Linked DNA regions of Prosthecobacter debontii. The main gene of each other region encodes a partner of the protein of the gene in region 3 in a complex. Links are inferred from orthologs where the notes say so. Each region holds a gene or a part of one and is shown on either strand. Other genes may lie near its edges. The genes, in order: nuoD, nuoB and B5D61_RS14000.

The links.
Region 1: the proteins of B5D61_RS14000 (region 3) and nuoD are in contact, whole or in part, in a cryo-EM structure (PDB 6ZJN), measured with the Thermus thermophilus proteins. The link is inferred for Prosthecobacter debontii from one-to-one orthologs. Residues at the interface, in WP_096411122.1 of Thermus thermophilus: Ala224, Glu225, Gln226, Glu227, Ala295, Trp297, Phe298, Arg299; in WP_223903221.1 of Thermus thermophilus: Pro35, Ser36, Asp139, Gly141, Ala142.
Region 2: the proteins of B5D61_RS14000 (region 3) and nuoB are in contact, whole or in part, in a crystal structure (PDB 6Y11), measured with the Thermus thermophilus proteins. The link is inferred for Prosthecobacter debontii from one-to-one orthologs. Residues at the interface, in WP_096411122.1 of Thermus thermophilus: Arg36, Val44, Arg45, Met46, Gly47, Pro48, Asn49, Arg50, Val51, Leu57, Gln58, Ala61, Asp62, Ile64, Lys65, Ile67, Phe68, Lys69, Glu70, Ile72, Val74, Glu223, Ala224, Glu225, His233, Thr234, Glu235, Tyr236, Ser237, Trp241; in WP_096411117.1 of Thermus thermophilus: Arg16, Glu17, Gly18, Leu24, Leu27, Val28, Trp30, Gly31, Arg32, Asn34, Ser35, Trp37, Thr54, Asp55, Ala56, Asp59, Ala61, Arg62, Phe63, Gly64, Glu66, Val67, Phe68, Arg69, Ala70, Ser71, Arg73, Gln74, Ala75, Asp76.

What each region holds. Positions count from the first base shown.
Region 1 is NZ_FUYE01000003.1:13,670-16,733, forward strand. What follows is about bases 111-3,022. They hold nuoD (NADH dehydrogenase (quinone) subunit D), read right to left. Parts: upstream 2,241-3,022; coding sequence 981-2,240; downstream 111-980. Other genes in these bases: B5D61_RS04845 (sugar phosphate isomerase/epimerase family protein), read right to left, coding at 111-210; B5D61_RS04850 (NADH-quinone oxidoreductase subunit NuoE family protein), read right to left, coding at 439-939; rpsU (30S ribosomal protein S21), read right to left, coding at 2,428-2,658; B5D61_RS04865 (hypothetical protein), read right to left, coding at 2,749-3,022. Outside these bases: more of B5D61_RS04845, read right to left, coding at 1-110; more of B5D61_RS04865, read right to left, coding at 3,023-3,064.
Region 2 is NZ_FUYE01000011.1:33,750-36,861, forward strand. What follows is about bases 12-2,971. They hold nuoB (NADH-quinone oxidoreductase subunit NuoB), read right to left. Parts: upstream 1,780-2,971; coding sequence 1,243-1,779; downstream 12-1,242. Other genes in these bases: B5D61_RS16035 (sialate O-acetylesterase), read right to left, coding at 12-477; B5D61_RS16040 (NADH-quinone oxidoreductase subunit C), read right to left, coding at 608-1,186; B5D61_RS16050 (septal ring lytic transglycosylase RlpA family protein), read right to left, coding at 1,902-2,510; B5D61_RS16055 (alpha/beta fold hydrolase), read right to left, coding at 2,582-2,971. In the rest of the region: more of B5D61_RS16035, read right to left, coding at 1-11; more of B5D61_RS16055, read right to left, coding at 2,972-3,112. UniProt on the Escherichia coli protein: NDH-1 shuttles electrons from NADH, via FMN and iron-sulfur (Fe-S) centers, to quinones in the respiratory chain. The immediate electron acceptor for the enzyme in this species is ubiquinone.
Region 3 is NZ_FUYE01000008.1:276,790-279,857, reverse strand. The notes cover bases 95-3,010. They hold B5D61_RS14000 (complex I subunit 1/NuoH family protein), read right to left. Parts: upstream 2,202-3,010; coding sequence 987-2,201; downstream 95-986. Other genes in these bases: B5D61_RS13985 (hypothetical protein), read right to left, coding at 3,006-3,010; B5D61_RS13990 (trimeric intracellular cation channel family protein), read left to right, coding at 2,381-2,992; B5D61_RS14005 (NuoI/complex I 23 kDa subunit family protein), read right to left, coding at 429-974; B5D61_RS14010 (NADH-quinone oxidoreductase subunit J family protein), read right to left, coding at 95-425. In the rest of the region: more of B5D61_RS14010, read right to left, coding at 1-94; more of B5D61_RS13985, read right to left, coding at 3,011-3,068. UniProt on the Escherichia coli protein: NDH-1 shuttles electrons from NADH, via FMN and iron-sulfur (Fe-S) centers, to quinones in the respiratory chain. The immediate electron acceptor for the enzyme in this species is believed to be ubiquinone.

The DNA.
Region 1 (3,064 bases), on a different replicon or contig from region 3:
GGGTCGAATTGGCGACTCGACGCCGTCCACTCCCATCTCGACCGCGAGACTGGCGATATCTTCATACCCCAGTCCTTGCAGATGCTTGGTGAAGAAACACAGCTTATTGGTCCGCTGGCGCGAAGTGGCTGCGAAAGCTGGGCTGCCAGCAAAGGCGATGGAGCTACCCACAAGAGCAGCGTTTTTCAGGAAGGAACGGCGGTCAGGCATGGTGATGGGAGAAGAAACCGCGCAAGCGGAGGAATCTTGCAGGCTTTCCCTGCATACATTGACTCAAGAACGAGTTCACTCCTAGCTTCAGCCCCATATCCTAAAGTCTATTCACCCAAGCAGGCAAACATCGCAGGCTTCAACGTAATCCTGGCCAGCATCATGAGGCTTTTACCCCTGCATGATATCCATCGAACAGGAAACGGGCCCTCCCAGTCAATGTAACCTTTATTGATACTTCGCCAGCAGTTCACCAGCTTTGGCCGGATCGACTTTCTCAAAGAAGTCGTCCTCCACCATGCACACAGGGCCGAAGCCACAGCTGGCCAAACACTCTGCGAATTCGATGCTGTATTTCCCATCTTCACTCACCGCGATGGGGTGGTGGTGATCGGTATGGCTGCGATCAATTTTAGCCTCTTTGCAGAGGGAATCCATTAGCTCATAACTACCCGCCATAGCACAGGAAAGCGTGCGGCAGACACGGATATGATATTTACCTGGGGCACTCTGGCGGAAGCCTGGATAGAAGGTCACGACCTCCAGCACCTGGATAGGCTCCAACCCCAGCTTTGCGGCCACCCAGTTCACGATATCCTCGCTGATGTAGCGATAATGCTCCTGCATTAGATGAAGCAGAGGAAGCACGGCACTGCGCTTGGACACAGGGTAATGCGTAATCACCTCGTCCATCTTGCTTTCCAATTCTGCGGGGACTGCAAATGCCATCGTCGTCGTTCTAAAAAGTTCTGCTTCGTCTGCCGCCGGGCTTAGCGGTCACATTCACCCATCACAAAGTCCAAGCTACCCAGCACGGAAGGAATGTCGCTGAGCATATGTCCGGGCATCATTTTGGAGATGATGCTCAGGTTGATGAAGGAGGGGCTACGAATCTTCAAGCGATACGGCACGCCGCCGCCTTTGCTGTGGATGTAGAAGCCCAGCTCGCCTTTCGGGTTTTCCGCACCGAAATAAACTTCACCGGGAGGTGCGTCGATGCCCTGAGTGGCAATGATGAAATGGTGGATCAACTCCTCCATCTTCATGAGCACCCGTTCCTTGTTAGGAAGCAGCCCTTTGGCATCCGCCACATTGATGGGGCCACCAGGCAGGGTATCCATCACCTGACGCAGGATGCGCACGCTCTGGCGCATCTCTTCCATGCGAACCAGATAGCGATCATAGCAATCGCCCTTGGTGCCGATGGGGATATCGAATTCATACTTCTGATAATCCAGATACGGCTGGGTCTTGCGCAGGTCATGCTCCACACCGGAACCACGCAGGTTCGGGCCGGTCAGACCGTAAGAGATCGCATCTTCCTTGCTGATCACGCCCAAATCCTGAGTCCGGGCGATGAAGATGGCATTGCGAGTGAGCAGCTTATCGATCTCGTCGATCACTGGCTCCACCTCATTGAGGAACTTCCGCACCGCTTCCACAAAGCCATCTGGAAGGTCGCGAATCTGACCACCTACGCGGGTGTAGCTGGTGGTGAAACGAGCACCCGTAAGCTGCTCACAAAGGTTATAGATCTTTTCACGCTCCGTGAACGTGTAGAGGAAAACCGTCATGGCACCCACGTCCATGGCAAACACACCGACGCCGAGCAAGTGAGCCGAGATACGCGCCAGCTCACAGCAGATCACGCGAATGGCTCGGCCACGCTCAGGCACTTCCCAGCCCATCAGCTTCTCGACGGCGAGGGAGTAGGCCACGTTATTGGCCAGAGGAGCGAGATAGTCCAGACGGTCCGTGTAAGGCACGAACTGGTTGTAGTGCATGTTCTCGGCGATCTTTTCATCGCCACGATGCAGGTAACCGACGTCGGGTTCCGCTTTGGTGATGATCTCACCATCCAGCTCTAGGATCATGCGCAGCACGCCATGAGTGGCTGGGTGGGAGGGGCCCATATTCAGGACCAGCTTCTCGCCCACAATGTCATTGGTCGTCTCTTCAAGCCCGTCCAGGTGCATCGCAGCCTTCGCGGCGGTGTCCGGGGTCTCGTATTCACGGGTTACGGCAGGCATAATCAGGGTGGAAAGGACTATTCTCCGCCGCAGAAACAGCGGCAAGGCGAATTTGTGAAAAATTTCACAAGCTCAGATTCAAGAGCTCTAAAAGGTTAAGACCCACTCAAAAACACAAAAAGGCTGCCTGAACGAGCAGACAGCCTTTTTGAGGTTGGAAATCCAGACAACGAGCCCGGGAAAGAAATCAGGCTACGGGAGCCGAAGCAGCTTCAGGTGCCTTTGGCAATGTGAAGCGGAAACGGATCTTACCCCGCTTAGCGGCAGCACGGGCTTTGCGCTTGGTGCGCTCCTTTGGGTTCTCATGGGAGCGCAGACGGCGCATTTCCTCGAGGATACCTTCCATCTCGAGCTTGGTTTTCAGACGCTTGAGAGCGCGGTCAACTGGCTCACCTTTGCGGATTTGGACTTCGGGCATACTGATTCAGAGAAATGAGTTTGAAGAGGGGCGGCGATTGTAGAGGCTCCTGACCTTTCGTCAAATAGAAAGATGCCTTCTATCGCGCTTTTAAGCCTCAGCAGCCTCTGATTTGGAAGCAAGGCCATAATAACGCCGGCTGGGAAAACCAAAAATGAAGCCGCCAAAGATCCATATTTTAACGACTTGAACCACGAGTGCCGCTATGCCCACGCCCGGCCCAACTCGTTGGGCCAAGTCGGGTTCGGTCAAGAGGGGCAACAAACTTCCCACCATGAGAATTACCATAAAACAAGTCACGATGCGATGACTCCAGTGAGAGCGACCTCCGATCATCAAAACAAAGGCCGCCATGTAGCAGCCTAATGAAAGAGCCGTCGGACCATTCCACCCCATCGAATGCTGG
Region 2 (3,112 bases), on a different replicon or contig from region 3:
GCACTCTTTCCACTCGCCTTTGAAATCTTTTTGAGGCTCCTGGGTGCCGACTTGGGGGACTGAGATCAGACGGATGTTGGGAAACTTAGCCATGGCGATCTCCAGATCGGCGTCCCAGGTGCTGCCCACATTCCACTGCATGTTGGATTGGCCCGAGCAGATCCAGACTTCACCCACGAGCACGTTTTTGATCTCGCGGGCATTGCTGCCTTGGATGGAAATGGTAGCAGGCTGGGCATTGGCAGGCACGGGGTCCAGCGTCACCGTCCACTTGCCATCCGCACCGGCTTTGGCGGTCTTGGTCTGGCCAGCAAATTTCACCGTCACATCCGTGCCGGGTGTATCCCAGCCCCAGAGGGGATTGGCCTGCTTCTGCTGAAGCACCATGTTATCGCCAATGATGGCGGGCAGCTTGATTTCTGCACTGGCGGATAGAGCCAGGGCAGCCAGGAGGGACGTGATCGCAAGAGTGCGCATAAGTGAGAGCGCACTAATACGTCAGCAAGGGATGAAACCCTTCGTGAAGAGTCGCTTTTTACGGCAGTCCTTTCACCTGATCACAGTTTAGGAGCAAAGCTTGCCTATGACGACTTCAAGCTTCCCCAAATCAATCAATCGCTCGGCGTGACCGAGGCTCAGCGGCGATGGTGTCATCGGCTCCGGCGCTGGTGACGAAGGGCCCGTCGGCCATCGGGGCGATGCCCGTGAAAGCCACCTCAGGCATATCGCTCGGCTTGCCGGCCAGAGGGAATTCCTTGCGCAGGGGGAAGTAGGGGTAGCCTTCCCACATGAGGATACGGCGCAGGTCGGGGTGACCTGCGAACTTGATGCCCATCATGTCATAGACCTCCCGCTCATGCCAATCGGCTGTGGCCCAGATGTCGCTCACGGTCGGCACGTTGTCCTCTTCGCCATCCGGGATCTGGGCTTTCACGCGCAGGTGTTGGAGATGTCCGTAGCCGTAGAGCTCATAGACCATCTCGAAGCGAGGCTCCTGACCCATATGATCCAGGCTGGAGATATCTACGAGATAGTCGAAGTTCAACTCGTCGCGGCAGTATTTCAGCAGCTTTTTAGCACTCTCCAAAGTGACCTGGACGGTGTGCTCACCACGAAATTCGACCGTGCCGAGGACGGCTGGACCGAATTTGTCTTTCAGAGCTGAAACCATTTGTGCGGCGTTCATGAGAAAGGGAAGGGGGGCTAGACCTGAAAAAGGGAAGACGGCGGTAGCGGTAGGAATCAGGACAATTCCAGTTCGTTGATGAACTCGCGCTTCTGTGCGGCGGTGGATTCTTCGTTTTCGATCTTGCGCTGAAGGCGCATCAGGCCTTCCAGCAGTGCCTCAGGGCGTGGAGGGCAGCCAGAGATATAGATGTCCACCGGGATGAGGTTATCGATGCCCTGAAGCACGGCATAGCTGCGATACATGCCACCGCTGGAGGCGCAGGCACCCATGGCGATGCACCACTTGGGCTCGGGCATCTGGTCCCAGATACGCTTCACGGCGAGAGCCATCTTGTAGGTCACAGTGCCAGCCACGATCATGACATCGGCCTGACGAGGGGAGAAACGCATCACTTCAGCGCCGAAGCGGGAGAGGTCATACCGGCTGCAAGCGGCGGCCATCATTTCGATCGCGCAGCAGGCCAGACCCATCGGCATCGGCCAGAGGGAATTTTTGCGCATCCAGTTGATTGCCGCGTCCAGCTTAGTGAAGACGACGTTGCCCTCGATTTTCGAATCGTAAGCGGCGTGAGTTTCAGCAGGGACGACCATAGCTAGAGTGGGAAAAAGGGTGGAACGCCCAAGAAATACGCCCCGGCAACCCCCCCGGCAACCCGTTTGTGAAAGTTTTCACAAGCTGCGGACTTGCCAGTCAGGCGAAGACCTGGCTCCGATTAGAACGTCCGTAATCCGGGAGGTGGGGCACCGGCCCCATTGAAGGCAGGGGCATTGGGAGCCCCCGCTGCGGGCTGTTGCACTTGATAGCCGCCTCCGTTCTGCGGGGTGTAGCTGGGATAACTCTGAGTCGGCTGAGGGGTATACCCGCCGCCATAAGCAGGCTGGGGCTGGTAGGTGGGTTGAGGAGAATAGCCGCCTCCATAAGCCGGAGCTGCCTGATGGGGGGTGCCATAGGCACCGCCCGCCACAGTCTTCGCTGTGACTTCGACCTGTCCCATCTGCATGTAAGGGATGCCGATGTACTGAGCGGCGACGCTGGAGAGATTAATGATCCGCCCAGGGTAATAAGGGAAGCGGTCGTTGATCGTGACGTTGACCTTCCGGCCATTCATGATGTTTTTCACCGTGACCACGGTGCCGAATGGCAGACTGGTGTGGGCCGCAGTGTAAGCCTGCGGGTGGTAAAGTTCACCGGAGGAAGTCGGGCGGCCAGTGTAGTGATCAGCCACGTAGGAGGCCCAGCCCTGTTCGCGATAAGCAGGTGGCCGCGAGGCGCAACTCACTAGGGCCAGCAATGCGAGAGAAAGAATCTGGCGACAAAACATTCTGCTCAGTTCATACACAAAGAACGGTCTGACGTCATCCTTATAATCTAAGAAGCTTTCTCCTATAGATGCTAAGAGGAGACGGAGAGCAGGGTGTCGTCCGGTTCCCACGTCTTGTGGGGTAGAAAACAGCCGTCTTTGAGAAAGCGTTCCACCGCCCGGAGCACTGTGGGTCGCCACATCATGAAGGTGTGATCTGCGGGAGTGACCATAAAGTCCGCCTGTCCCTCTACCCACCCGCCTGAAACCGTTACGATGCCGTCAGACTCGGGTCCCAGGATTTCCCGGAAGAACGGAATCACGGGTTTATTGCCCATGATCACTCCTGTGCCCGGTGGCACGACACCCAGTTGGCGGGGCGTGCTGTTTTCATCCACCCCGAGTTCGTCAACGACCGGACCCAGCAGCCAGCGCGGCCAACGATAGTGAGCCAGCCTTTCCAGCACCTCACTGCCTTGATTCGGTGGCCCGAGCATGACCGTCCGACCCAGAGGGAAACGACGATCCCTGGAAACGGCCCATTGGCGGAAAAGAATCCCGCCAAGGGAATGGGTGACGAAATGAACCCGCTCTCCTGGACGAAGTTGGAGTCGGTCCAAGAC
Region 3 (3,068 bases):
TCGTTGGAAATAGTGGCCAACTTCGCTGAAGACGAGGTCGATGCCTGCTCAAGGTTGAGTGCAGCGTCCTTCAAAGGAACACTCCCTGCATCAAAAGAACTGCATACGGTGGCGACTTGAAGCGCCAAAATGGCGGCCAGGACGATTCCGCCTGCGATGGCTGGCAGGTTGGGCGCTTTGCCTTCTTCGGCCTTGATGTCCATGAGCATGATGATGAACAGGAACAACACCATGACGGCACCAGCATAGACCAAGATCTGAATGATGCCGATGAAATAGGCATCCAGACTGAGGAACAGAGCTGCCAAGCCAACGAAGCTCATCGCGAGGGACAGAGCGCTCGTGACAGGGTTGCGCGCGGTGACAACCAGCAGGCCAAAGCCTAAGGTGATAGCGGCAAAGAGATAAAAGAGGATCGAGGGCATGGCCTACTTCAGTTCATTCCACTTGTTCACGAGGCCCACACGCTGACCACCGATCTCATAGAGCTTCTTCTTGTCGTGCACCATTTCAGCGCGGGATTCGCCCGTGATGGCGTAGTCTTTGCGCAGAAAGATGGCCTGTTCAGGGCAGACTTCTTCACACATGCCGCAGTAGATGCAGCGGATCATGTCGATTTCGAATTCTTTCGGGCGCTTCTCCACCTTAGCCCATGGATCGTCACTTGGGATTTCGCCTGGGGTGATGGTGATGGCTTTGGGGGGGCAAATGAATTCGCAGAGCTGGCAGCTCACGCAACGCTCACGGTTGTGTTCATCTGTCACCAAAGCGGGAGCGCCGCGGTAGTGAGCCGGAAGATTGGCATCCCACTTTTCTTCGGGATATTCCATGGTCACCTTGGGTTTGCGCCCGGTGATTTCACGGAAGGTTTTCAGAGCATGGCCCAAGGTGATTTTCAGACCTTTGAAGAGTGTGGAAATGAACCACTTCTCGTGCCAGGCAAGCTTGGGGCGTTGGACGATAATCGTTGCCATCGGAACGGATATTTAAAACTTCAGCGGGAACCAGATCATGAGCACAGCGGTCAGGACAACATTGGCCAGAGCGAGCTCGAACATGAACAGCCATCCCAGCTTCATCAGTTGGTCGAAGCGGAAACGCGGCAGGGACCAGCGGATCAGGATGAAAAAGAGAATGAAACCGACGATCTTGGCAAAGAAGGTGGCGATATGAAGGATACCGAGCCAGATCGGAGTCGCGCCAGCAGTGTATTCCAGGCCCAAGAGAGGTGCAAAGGGAATACTCCAGCCACCCAGAAAGAGTGTCACCGCGATGCCTGACCCAATGATCATGGCGGCATATTCACCCATGAAGAAGAGGGCAAATTTCATGGAACTGTATTCCGTGTGATAACCTGCGACGAGTTCGGTTTCGCACTCGGCCAAATCGAAGGGAAGGCGGTTGGTTTCGGCAAACATGGCCACCGTGAAGATGCAGAAAGAAATCAGCATCGGCACCCAGAGGACCCAACGTCCGACAGTGAGGCCGTTGCCCCACAGTGGCAGCAGAAGCCAGCCATTAGCATCTTGATAGATGGCCATTTTGGAGAGGTTGAGTTCGCCAAAAACCATCAAAACTGGGATGACGGAAAGGCCCAGAGACAGCTCATACGAGATCATCTGAGCCGAAGAACGAACGCCGCCAAGGAAGGGGTATTTAGAATTCGATGACCAGCCTGCGAGAACGATGCCGTAAACGCCCAGAGAAGCGATGGCGAAGACGAAAAGCGGCCCAACGTTGAGATCGGCAATCACCGATTTGATGGGAGCCGTGAAACCCGTGCCGCCAGCGGCGACGATAAGGGGATTTAAGAAGCTCAAATCCAGCTCACTGCCGAAAGGAAGGACCACGCAGGTCATCAGTGCAGGCACCATGGTCAGGCAGGGGGCCAGCCAGTAGTAGAAGGTATTCACCGTGCGGGGGGTGAAATCCTCTTTGAGCAGGAACTTCAAACCATCCGCCAGGGGCTGAACGAGACCGCCGATGCCGAAGATTTGAATGTCTTTTTTGAAGCCGAAAAGCGTCAGCGGGATGCCCGTCCGGTTGGGGCCCACGCGATCCTGAATGATCGCGGAGAAGCGCCTCTCTGCGTAAACGGAGTAGGCGACCATGGGCAGGATGACCAAAAAGGTCAGAAAGACGATCTTCACCACTGAAGTGATGAGGAGGGTAAGATCAAAGCTGGCGAGAAGTGTTGCCATGGGGCTCGGTCATTATCAGGAAGGCTTTACAACGGGCAACCCGAATTTGTGAAAAATTTCACAAGCTCCGTCTTTTGAGAGTCTTTTCCCTCATGTTTGAGCCAAAGGCAGCGGGTGAATGGAGAGAAGATTTCGTCGCTTTGCTTATCGCTTTGGTGAAAAACAAGGCAGAATAGGGCATGCCTCCCTGGATCGAATACTCTGCCTGTGCTGTTTGCGCCATCTCTGGCGTTTTAGCGGCGGAGGGCAAACGGATGGATCTCTTCGGGGCCGTGGTTCTTGCCTTAGTGACCGCCGTGGGCGGGGGGACTGTCCGAGATCTCTGCCTTGGCATTCGTCCCGTGTTTTGGGTCCAGGCCACGGATTATCTTACGTGGTCGATTGTCGCAGCGGTGGGGACTTTCGTCCTCGCTCGTTTCATGCCAATGCCAGCCCGTGCGTTAGCCGTCGCGGATGCCTTTGGCCTAGCGTTGTTTGGGATCGTCGGCACTGAGAAAGCCCTCTTTATGGAGGCGCCTGCCTTAGTTGCGGTCTTGTTGGGGATTGTGACCGCCGTTGCGGGAGGCATTTTGCGGGACGTGCTCCGTGGCGAGATTCCGTGGGTGTTTCGTCCCGAAGTGGATCTTTACGCCACGGCCGTTTGTATCGGAGCCATGGTGTTCATTCTGATGCAACAGTGGCTGCCGTCTGCGGGCTGGCATCGCTATGCAGCCATGAGCGTCATCCTCGTCCTCCGCTTAGCGGCCATGCGTTGGAAGTTGCGACTGCCCATTTTTGAAACTCGGGGCTAATCAAGCCGCGTGCTCAGAGAGGCTCGCGTCCCGTAGCCTCCAAGAACTGCTGCCGTAGGCTGTGATAGTGCGTTTC